2 regions of the Citricoccus sp. K5 genome follow, and region 2 is predicted to be linked to the other one. Evidence: predicted binding sites of a transcription regulator. Region 2 holds the regulator's gene; the other holds the start of a gene.

Region 1 (5,104 bases), 310 kb from region 2:
GCAATCCCTCAGTGGCGTACCGGATGGCCGCTGACGAGCAATTCGAAGGAGACACGCGTCCATGAGCAACACCGATAGCGCTCCCTGGCTGACCCAGGAGGCCTACGACCGCCTGAAGCTGGAACTGGATCAGATCTCCGGACCCGGCCGTCAGGAGATCATCGACCGCATCGAGCAGGCGCGCGAAGAGGGTGACCTCAAGGAGAACGGCGGCTACCACGCCGCTCGCGAGGAGCAGTCCAAGAACGAGGGCCGCATCATCGAGCTCAAGCGACTACTCGAGACCGCCCAGGTGGGCGCCTCCCCGGAGGACAACGGCGTGGTGGAGCCCGGCATGGTCGTGGAGGCCAAGATCGCCGGCGACCTGGAGGCCTTCCTCTTCGGCAACCGCGAGATCGCCGATGACAAGGACTCCATCACCGTCTACTCCGAGCGCTCCCCGCTGGGCGCCGCCATCCAGGGCTCCAAGGTCGGCGACAAGCTGACCTATGCCGCCCCGAACGGCAAGGACATCGCGGTGGAGATCATCTCCGCCAAGCCGTACAAGCCGTGATCCTCACGGGGCGGACCTGTCGCTGACAGCCTGCTCCGCCCGGCAGGGCTTGTTCCCTGCACACCGCTTTCCCGACGGCGGCGCACCGGTTCCCCGGTGCGCCGCCGTTCTCGTGGGTGAGACTGCTGGCGGGTGAGGCGGCGGCCAGCGGGACGCGACGGGCAGCCCGGTACCTTGTTAGGTTGGTGGCATGCTCATCGTCGAAGAGATGTTCCTCCTGCTGAACAAGGACTACGGCACGGCCGGCCGAGCGCGGGGATACCGCCGCTATGGCCTCGCGGCGGCTGCTCTGGCCGACCTCTCCGAGCTCGGGACGATCGAGATCGCTCAGGAGGGCAAGGACCCGCAGGTCACGGTGGTGCGGGCTGGGATGACCGGCCACGCCCCGCTGGATGCTGTCCTGCCGGCCCTGGACTCCATGTCGGGGCAGAAGATCTCCACCCTGGTGGGCCGTTCCCAGCTCGACCCGGATACGGCCGTGGGCCGGAGCCTGGCCAGGCAGGGAATCGTCACCGAGGAGTCCCGCTTCCTCGGTGGGCCTCACTTCATGACCACCAGCCCCGCCCCGGAGATCGCCCTGCGTGAGCGGTTGGGTCAGGTGCTCGCCGGCGACCGCACGGCCACCCTCGCCGAGGCGACGGAACTCGGCCTTCTCAAGGCCCTCAACGTGGCCGACGGTCTCTTGGGCCCGGCCCGAGGCCAGATGGACCGGCGCGAGCTGTCCCGGCGCATTGAGGAGATCGCCCACGACATTCCTGCCGTGGAGGCCGTCAAGCGCCGTGTGGACCCCTTCACCGCGTCCACCATGGCCACGGTCGCTACCAACGCTGGCTGAGAATCCACAGACCCGGGCCCAGCCTGCCTCGGTCCTCATTCAGTACTGACCTCAGCCCTCATTCAGTACTGACCTCAGTTCTCGCCCTAGTACTGACCCCAGCCCTCATTCGGTCGTCACCCCCAGTCCCCGCCGCTTTCCTGAGCAACCGCGTACGCAACTCTCGGTCCGCCTCGTCCTCCACACTGCCCTCCACACCGCCCAGCTTGAGGCGTGCCGACCACATCTGGAGCCCTCAGCGCTTAACTCGTCCGCCCGTCATGTTCGAATACCAGTACTACTCCATCATGGCTGGTGGACAACGGTTCAAGGGCACAGGACGGGAGGGTCCATGGCAGACAGTGATGAGCTGGCTGAGCTGCCCCTCCCCGAGCTATTGGCGCAATCCCACGCCTTGGCCGCCGAACTCTCCTCTCGATTGGCTGACCCAAGGCTGGCGGACCGATTGCCCCGCCTCCGGCAGGACCCGGCAGAAGACCGTAGCGCTGCCTGGGGCCTCTACGCCCATGCGGACCGTCCCAACCCTGAGGTTGACGGTTTCGGGGAATCGGACGATTCCGGCAGAGCCGGGGCGCATGGCGGGGACATACACATCGTCAGAGCTTCAGGCTCCGAGGACGTGTCGGTCGTCGACCGTGAATCGGGCAATCAAGAGTATGCGGACTCCCCCTCCAGCGAGAACGTGGCCGGGTCCCTGCCGGAGTTGCATGTGGGCGTGGAGGCGCTGGCCCGCGCCGTCGACTCCGCGCGGACCGCCCTGGCCGGGCACACTGACCGGATTTTCGAGGCACACCAACTTCGAGAGGAAGTGTTGGGCATCCCGCCCGGAAAGTGTGCCTTCAGGAACGGCGCCGAATACTTGCGCGATCTCTTGCGGATCGACCGTCGCGAGGCGAAGGCCCTGCTGGCCCGGGCTGCTCACACCATGGCGTCGCTGACACTCGACCGAACCACGGTGATACCTGCCGATATGCCGGTCCTGTCCGAGGCGGTGCAGAAAGCCGAGCTGGGCGAAGCCGCGGTGGACATGATCGTGGGAACGATCGCCTCCGCGCACCGCGAGGCCGTCCTGGCAGACACGGCTCCCGGAACGGTGGACGGCCTTATCGCGGACGGTGAACGGCTGCTCGTCGCCCAGGCCCGGGATCTGGATCCGGATACGCTGAGAAAGGTCTGCGCGCACTGGCGGCAGCGTTTCGAAGCCGTGGTCAATCCAGACGGTTCCGAACCGACCGACGCCCAGCTCAAGGCCATGCAAGGGCTGTTCTACCGCGGACCGGGCAAGGGGCTGCATCAGTGGACACTGCTGGCCAGCGACGCCCAGCATGAAGTTCTCAAGACGGTGGTCTCCGCTGCCTCCAGCCCCCGGACGACTCGCTCTGACTGCAACACGGACCCGAAGAATCGAAACCAAGATCGCACCGGCACCAGCACCAGCACCGACACCGACACCGGCACGGGCACGGGCACCGGTGATGCAGGCTGTGCAACTGAACGGTCCGTGATTGACGCCCTCGACGGACGCAGCCGCGCTCAACGAGAACTCGACGGGCTCGTCAGTGCTTTGACCGGCGCGCTGGCCCTGGTCGGACTCGGCCCTGAGACGGGCATGGACGCGGACGGCCGCAGTACCGGGAACACGAACCCGACGGGCAACGCCCGGCCTGGACTCAGGAGCCGGGCCCGGCCCCAGATCATGGCGGTCATCGACTACGAAACCCTGTTCGCCCGATTCGGCGCTGCGGATGACGTGCACTTCGACGAACGGACTCCACGAAGCGGCTCGAGCGGATCATCCGGAGTCCTTGATCCACCCGGTCCACCCGGCCCATCTGGTCCGCCGGGTCCGCCGGGTCCGCCGGGTCCGCCGGGTCCGCCGGGTCCGCCGGGTCCGCCGGGTCCGCCGGGTCCGCCGGGACGCCATGATCGGACGATCTCGACCACGTCCTACGTGGGAGACGTCAATCCACAGACGATCCGACAGCTTGCGTGCGAGGCCGATCTGATCCCGGTTGTCCTGGGCGGCAGCGGCGAGGTCCTGGACGTGGGGCGATCCAAACGGTTGTTCACGCCTCAGCTCAGGCGCGCCGTCACCGCCCGGGACGGTGGTTGCACGGCACCCGGTTGCTCGATTCCGGCACCGTGGTGCGAAGCCCACCACATCCACCATTGGGAGGACGGCGGTCCGACGTCGGTGGAGAACGGAGCACTGCTGTGCTCACACCACCACCACGCCGTTCACGCCGGAGCCTGGGAGATCTCCGTCCGCCAGGGCATCCCGTGGTTCATCCCGGCCCAGTACCTCGACCCCGAACGGCGGCCCCGCCGCAACTTCTATTGGCGTCCTGGTCTGGCGGCTTAGATGTGGCGCCTCAGGATCGGGATGCGTGAGCCGTTCAGAGGAACCCTGCTAGTGCTGCACGACCGGCTGGTAGCCGGAGGAGCGCAATCGGCCCAGGACCTGCTCGGAGTGCTCGGGTCCGCGAGTCTCCATGTCGATCGTTATGGTCACGTCCCCCATGCTGAGCGAGCCGCCGATGCGGCTGTGGTCCACCCGGGTGACGTTGGCCTCGGTCTCGGAGATAATCCGGGAGATGTTGGACAGCTCGCCGGGACGGTCTCGCAGGGAGATCTTGACGGTCAGGTAGCGACCACCCGCGGCCAGGCCGGACTGGATGACCTTGAGCATCAGCATCGGGTCCACGTTGCCACCGGAGAGTACGGCCACGGTGTGCTTGGACTCGATCCCGAGTTCTGCCAGCTTGCCCTCCAACAACGCGGCCACGCCCACCACGCCGGCGGGCTCGACCACCATCTTGGACCGCTCCAGCAAGAACACCAGCGCATTGGCGATCGCGTCCTCGGATACGGTGACGACTCCGTCCACGAGTTCCTTGATGATCTGGAAGGGAATCTGGCCGGGCTTGCCCACGGCGATGCCGTCGGCGATGGTCGAGACGTGGGAGAGCGGCACCACGGCGTCTGCGGCCAGCGACGGCGGGTAGGCTGCGGCGTTCTCCGCCTGGACGCCGATGATGTTGATGTGCCGGCCCTGACGGCGGGCCATCTCCTTGACGGCCACGGCCACGCCGGCGAGCAGGCCGCCGCCACCGATGCCCATCACCAGTGTGTCCACCTCCGGATCCTGCTCGAGGATCTCCAGGCCGATCGTGCCCTGACCGGCCACCACGTCGGCATTGTCGAAGGGATGGATGAAAACCGAGCCGGACTCGTCCGCATAGCGCTGCGCCTCGGACAGGGCCTCATCTACGTTGTTGCCGTGCAGCATCACCTCGGCGCCGTGATCCTTCGTGGCCTGCAACTTCGGCAACGCAACGCCGCGGGGCATGAAGATGGTCGCCTTGATCCCCAGCTTGGATGCTGCCAAGGCCACCCCCTGGGCATGGTTGCCAGCGGACGCCGCCACGACCCCGCGAGCGCGCTCGTCCTCGGAGAGCTTGGCCATCCGGACGTAGGCGCCGCGCACCTTGAAGGAGCCGGCACGCTGCAGATTCTCGCACTTGAGGTGAACCACGGAGTCCGTGAGCCGGCCCAGGGCCCTGGAGTGGTCCAGCGGCGTGGGGACGATGACCCCGTCCAACAGTCGTCGGGCCTCCTCGATGTCCGCCAGGGTGACGGGAAGTCCCGGGAATTCGGCGCGGTCGGCAGCCGTACCCGTCGCGGCCTCTGCACTGCTCTGGGGGGTGGTCGTCACT
Region 2 (5,104 bases):
GGCCAGGGCGCCCACGAGCTGGAGGTCGTCACCGTCCGGGTCGATCCAGTCCGTCAAGACCTGGCTCGTCACCGATTCCCCGGCCGGCACGCGCAGTACCGCTTTGCGCTCCTGGGTGGGTCCCCGATTCTCACTGTCCGGCACCACCCGCAAGGAGATCTGGGCCGTGTCCGTGCCGCCACGTCCGTCATCCGCCACATAGGTCACCGCGGCCCGGCCGCTCGCGGATTCCGGGACGACGATCTGCATCCCGATGCCGTCGATGATCTCCTGCACCGTGCCCACCGAGGGCTGGTCACCTTCGAGGGAGGCCGTCAGGACGTCTCCATCAGGATCGGAGTCATTGAACAGGACGGACAATTGCGTGGTCCGGCCGGGTCGCACGCCGAAACTGTCATCTTCCGCCACGGGCGGCCTGTTCTCCTCCTGACGCTCCGGCAGAGCGGTCTCCTGGGTGACCTCGTCGGATTCCTCCTCCGTCTCCTCTCCCTCGCCCTGGGGCGGTTCGAGGTCGTCCCAGTTGGCGACCACCTTCATCTGGTCGAGGACCATCCAGTTGGTCCCGGACGTCGTGTCGTTGAGCACCACGACATCGCGGTTGGCTCGGAAGACCAGCTCCGCGCCGGCCGTCAGCTCGGGGATGGGGACGATCTGATCCTGTTCTTCACCGTCACAGTCCTGCAGGTAGTGCCCGGTGACAGCCGAGGCGGCATGAAGGCAACCGGCTACCCGTACGGGGGCCGTTGCCGCCACACTGCCGTCAGTACCGGCGGGCGTGGTCGATCCGGCGGAGGCGTCCGTGGGCGGCACGATGCTCATGGCCTGAATGTCCCCGTTGGACAGCGCCACGGTGAGCAGGTCCCGCTCAGTGGACAATGCCAACTGCTCCGCCTCGGGACCGGACGGCTGTGGCACCGCGCCCACCAGCCGCTCATCCTGCATGGAGTGGCCTGGCCAGGACAGGATGCCGGACTCAGGGTCCACCACCACCGGAACGTCGCCCACGGCCACCAGCTGAGGGTCCTGCATTCCGGACAGCCCTTCGAGGCCGTCCTGGCGGGTTTCCACCGGGGCACCAGGCTGCTCACCCTCGGCCGCGAAGCGAATCACGGTGTCCCGGCCGAGGTCCGCCACGAACACCTCGCCACCCACCGTGGTCGTCGACGTCACGGCTCCCTCGGCCTCGTAGAGCGGTTCGTCCGTCGAGACCTGGGGCGTCGGGTCCACCGTCCCGGCGTAGACGGCCCCCTCTGCGGGGTTGCTGGCCGAGATGACGCCAGCGCCCAGCGCGAAATCCTGGGTTGCAGGCAGCATGATCTGATCGCCGGCGACCATGGCGGTGGTGTCAATGGCGGTCAGGGCGCCGGACGCCGGGTCCAGCATGAGGGCGGTGGCGTCCTCCTGGTGAAGTTCGAAGTCCTCCACCGGGGGCCGGAAACCACCGTCCAGGATGGTGGACTCGTGGTTCAGGTGGCCGACGTATCCCCCACTGTTGTGGGTGACCCAGATGCCGGCGTCATGCAGTTCGAGGTCAGCGGTGTCGAAGCCGGGATAGAGGAACGCGCCGGTGGCCACGAGGGCACCGACGGCGGAGAAGGCCACCGGGGTCGCCACAGACTTCATCTGCCTGCGCTTGTTCCCCATGAGTGCCCCGTCATCAGCAAGGGATCCGCCCCACTACGGACCCAGGCCATCCTATCGCCCGGCTGAAGGGAGACGAATCCCGCGGCAGTCTCTGCGGGGCCAGCGGAGGTTCAGGCGCCAGCGGGGACGAACAACACCTGACCGGGCTGCAGATCGCCGCTGTCGAGATCATTCAGTTGGCCGATGCGCAGGATGGCCTCGTTGCGGGGGGACTCGGGGGCGGTGCGCCCGGCGATGGCCCACAGGGTGTCGCCATAGTTCACCGTGACCGTCTCCACGTCCGCAACAGGCTGGTCATCGGAGGCCGCCGCGGGCGCCATCCCGTGGGCGCCGAAGAAGACGGCGGCCACTGCGGCCAGGGCCGCCAGGACGATGACGGGGAATCCCACGAAGAGGAAACGACCACGGCGGTTCAGGTGGAATCCGGCGGAGCCGGACGTGCGGGTCTGGACCGATGCTGCAGTGCTCATGCTCTTCTGCCTCTCCTCCCGGAACCCCGGGCCGTATAGAACGTGTGTTCGACTGCTTCGATGTCATGTCTAGCACGCCTGTTCGAGACATGCCAAGAAAAATTCGAACATATCTTTGAATCGAGGGTGTGACTCCGGTACCGTCAGACCCAGCGACCCAGCACGAGACACTTCACCAAGACCGACGGACACGATAAGAACGGATGGTCGAATGGCCCCCCGGATTCCCTCTCCCGCCCCGGACCCGCATCACGATCACGGCGTCCGGCCCCTCACCGACCGTCAGCGGATCATCCTCGGATCCATCCGCTCTGCGATCGCCGCACACGGGTATCCGCCGTCCATGCGGGAGATCGGGGATGCGGCAGGCCTGGCCTCACTGTCATCGGTCACCCATCAACTGGGTCAGCTGGAGAAGCTCGGCTACATCCGCAAGGATCCGGGCCGTCCGCGGGCCATGGAGGTCCTGCTGGACGAGAACGGCCTGGCCCTCGTGGTCGAGTCCGCCGTCATGCCCCCCGAATCGGCGGCCACGCCGGGCGGGACGGTGCGGACCCTGCACACCGGGGCCGCCGACGGTGATGCTGTCCCGGTCCCCCTGGTCGGCCGGATTGCCGCCGGTGGGCCGATCCTCGCCGACCAGCAGGTCGAGGACGTCATGAACCTGCCGCGTCAGCTGACCGGCGAGGGGGAACTGTTCATGCTGAAGGTCTCCGGCGATTCCATGGTCGATGCGGCGATCTGCGACGGCGACTGGGTGGTGGTGCGTCAGCAGAACAACGCTCAGAACGGGGACATCGTCGCCGCGTTGCTGGACGACGAGGCCACCGTGAAGACCTTCCGGCAGCGGGACGGCCACACGTGGCTGCTGCCGCAGAACTCTGCGTATGAGCCCATCCTCGGAGACGAGGCGACGGTCATGGGCAAGGTCGTCACGGTACTTCGGGCGCTCTGAGCCCCATGAACCATCGGCCTCTGCCGCCGGGCGTCCGCGTGGCGGATGCCGAGGAGTTCGTCTACACCCACGGGCGGCTGCTCGAACGCCGCCGGGTGGACCTGCTGCTCCACGGCGGCGGCACCGAGGGTGTCCTGGCCGCCCTGGGGGCGTACCGCAATCCAGACGGCGGATTCGGTCACGGCCTCGAACCCGATGTGCGGTCACCGAAGAGTGAGGCGCTCTCCACGCTGACGGCCCTGGACCTCTTGGCCGGATGGGATCTGGCCGAGCACCCCTGGGTGCGCTGTGGACTGGAATGGGTGGCCTCGACCTCCGGACTGGACGGTTCCGTGCCCTTCGTCACCGAGGCCTCCCTCGAATGGCCCCATGCGCCGTGGGTCCAACCGGTTCCCGGCGGTTCGCACCTCACATATGGCTTCGCCGCCGCGGCCCTGCTGACGGGGTTCTCGGGCGGGTGGGCTGAGGCCGCCTCGGACTGGTGCCGCCTCCGATTGTCCCGGGCTGCGACTGCCGGCGACCTGCCAGCCTATGAGGTCAAGTACGCCCTGAGGTTCCTCGCAGCGGACGGCCTTCCCACGGGCTCGGCCGACAGCCCATTTCTGGCCACCCTTCGTGAGCGGTTGTCCGCCAACGGCTCCCTCCCCGTGGAGGGTGGCGCCGAGGACGAGAGCATCCATGCGGTCGACCTGGTCCACCATCCCTGGACGGTCCCCTTCCCCACGGACCTCTACGGCAGCCTGGTCCCCGCGGCCGTGATGTCCCGGGACCGCCGGTGGCTCGCATCCGCCCAGGAGCCCGATGGCGGATGGTCCGTGGACTGGCCGGCCTGGAGCACGGCTCCTGGCATCGAATGGCGGGCCATTCGCACGGTCGGCGCCCTCGAGATGCTGATCCGCTAGTCAGCGGGGCGCAGCCGCTCCAGCACGCCGCGGACCACGGACGGATCGGCCGTCGGCCAGAAGTCCGGCAGGGTCGAACGCAGGAACGAACCGTACCGTTCCGTCGCCAGCCTGGAGTCGAGGACAGCCACCACTCCGCGGTCCGTTGCGGTCCTGATGAGCCGGCCGGCGCCCTGCGCCAGACGGACCGCCGCATGGGAGGCGGAGACCGCCATGAACCCGTTGCCGCCATGCCGGCTGATGTCTCTGGACCGCGCCGTGGACAGGGGATCATCGGGTCGCGGGAACGGGATCCGATCGATGACCACCAGGCGGCAGGACTCGCCGGGCACGTCCACGCCCTGCCACAGGCTCATGGTCCCGAACAGGCAGGTGTCCGCCTCCGTGGCGAACTGCCGCACCAGGGCGGTCAGCGTGGTGTCGCCCTGGCACAGGATCGTGGGATTCGGACCGAGCCGGGTGCGCATCTCGGCGGCAGCGTCCTCGGCGGCCCGTTTGGAGGAGAACAGGCACAGGGCCCCTCCGCCGGACGCCCTGAGCAGTGCCTCGAGTTCGTCATAGGTCTCGGGGGCGGCGAACCGACCCGGCTTCGGCAGATGCCGTGCCACGTAGAGCACGCCCTGCCTCGGGTAGTCGAAGGGGCTGCCCACGTCCAGACCGGTCCAGGCCGGTGCCCCCTCGCCCATCAGACCGAGGGATCCCGCCACCGGGTTGAACGACTCACCGATGGCCAGCGTGGCCGAGGTCAGCACGGTCGTGGCCTGGCCGAAGAGTCCCTCGCGGAGTTTGCCGGCCACGGACAGCGGGGCCACGTAGAGCATCGGAGCCGCAGACTCGTCCCCGGGGATCCACCCGGTGCCGGGCTCGAAGTGGCCCGGACGGGACGCCCAGAGCACTTCGGGGTGACTGGTGTCCGGAGTGGTCTCCAGCATCCGCTCGGCCACGTCCAGGACGTCCTGCATCCGGGATCGGGCCATCTGACGCCCGCCGTCGGCCGCGGAGTCGGCACCTCCCCCGCTCGGCTTGGAATCACTCAGCCCCTGGCGGGCCGCATCGCGGACCGCCTTCAGGGCGTTCTGCTGGACCTCGTCCGGTCCACGCGGTATCAGGCCCGTGGGGGTGGCGGTAAAGGC

The links. The regulator LexA, encoded in region 2, represses DNA repair genes until DNA is damaged. The targets are predictions, from matches to a motif close to TCGAACANNTGTTCGA.
Region 1: a site for LexA is predicted at 1,653-1,668, ahead of BOSE125_RS02105 (HNH endonuclease signature motif containing protein). Genes of this name have one in related genera too.

What each region holds. Positions count from the first base shown of each region.
Region 1 covers NZ_LR732817.1:478,192-483,295, reverse strand. The annotation lists gene greA (transcription elongation factor GreA) at 62-553, shown strand; gene BOSE125_RS02110 (GPP34 family phosphoprotein) at 744-1,388, shown strand; gene BOSE125_RS02105 (HNH endonuclease signature motif containing protein) at 1,720-3,750, shown strand; gene ilvA (threonine ammonia-lyase) at 3,799-5,019, opposite strand; gene BOSE125_RS02095 (AI-2E family transporter) at 5,100-5,104, opposite strand, start outside.
Region 2 covers NZ_LR732817.1:784,385-789,488, reverse strand. The annotation lists gene BOSE125_RS03420 (Ig-like domain-containing protein) at 1-1,623, opposite strand, end outside; gene BOSE125_RS03415 (LysM peptidoglycan-binding domain-containing protein) at 1,755-2,114, opposite strand; gene lexA (transcriptional repressor LexA) at 2,326-3,069, shown strand; gene BOSE125_RS03405 (hypothetical protein) at 3,075-3,971, shown strand; gene BOSE125_RS03400 (ATP-dependent DNA helicase) at 3,968-5,104, opposite strand, start outside.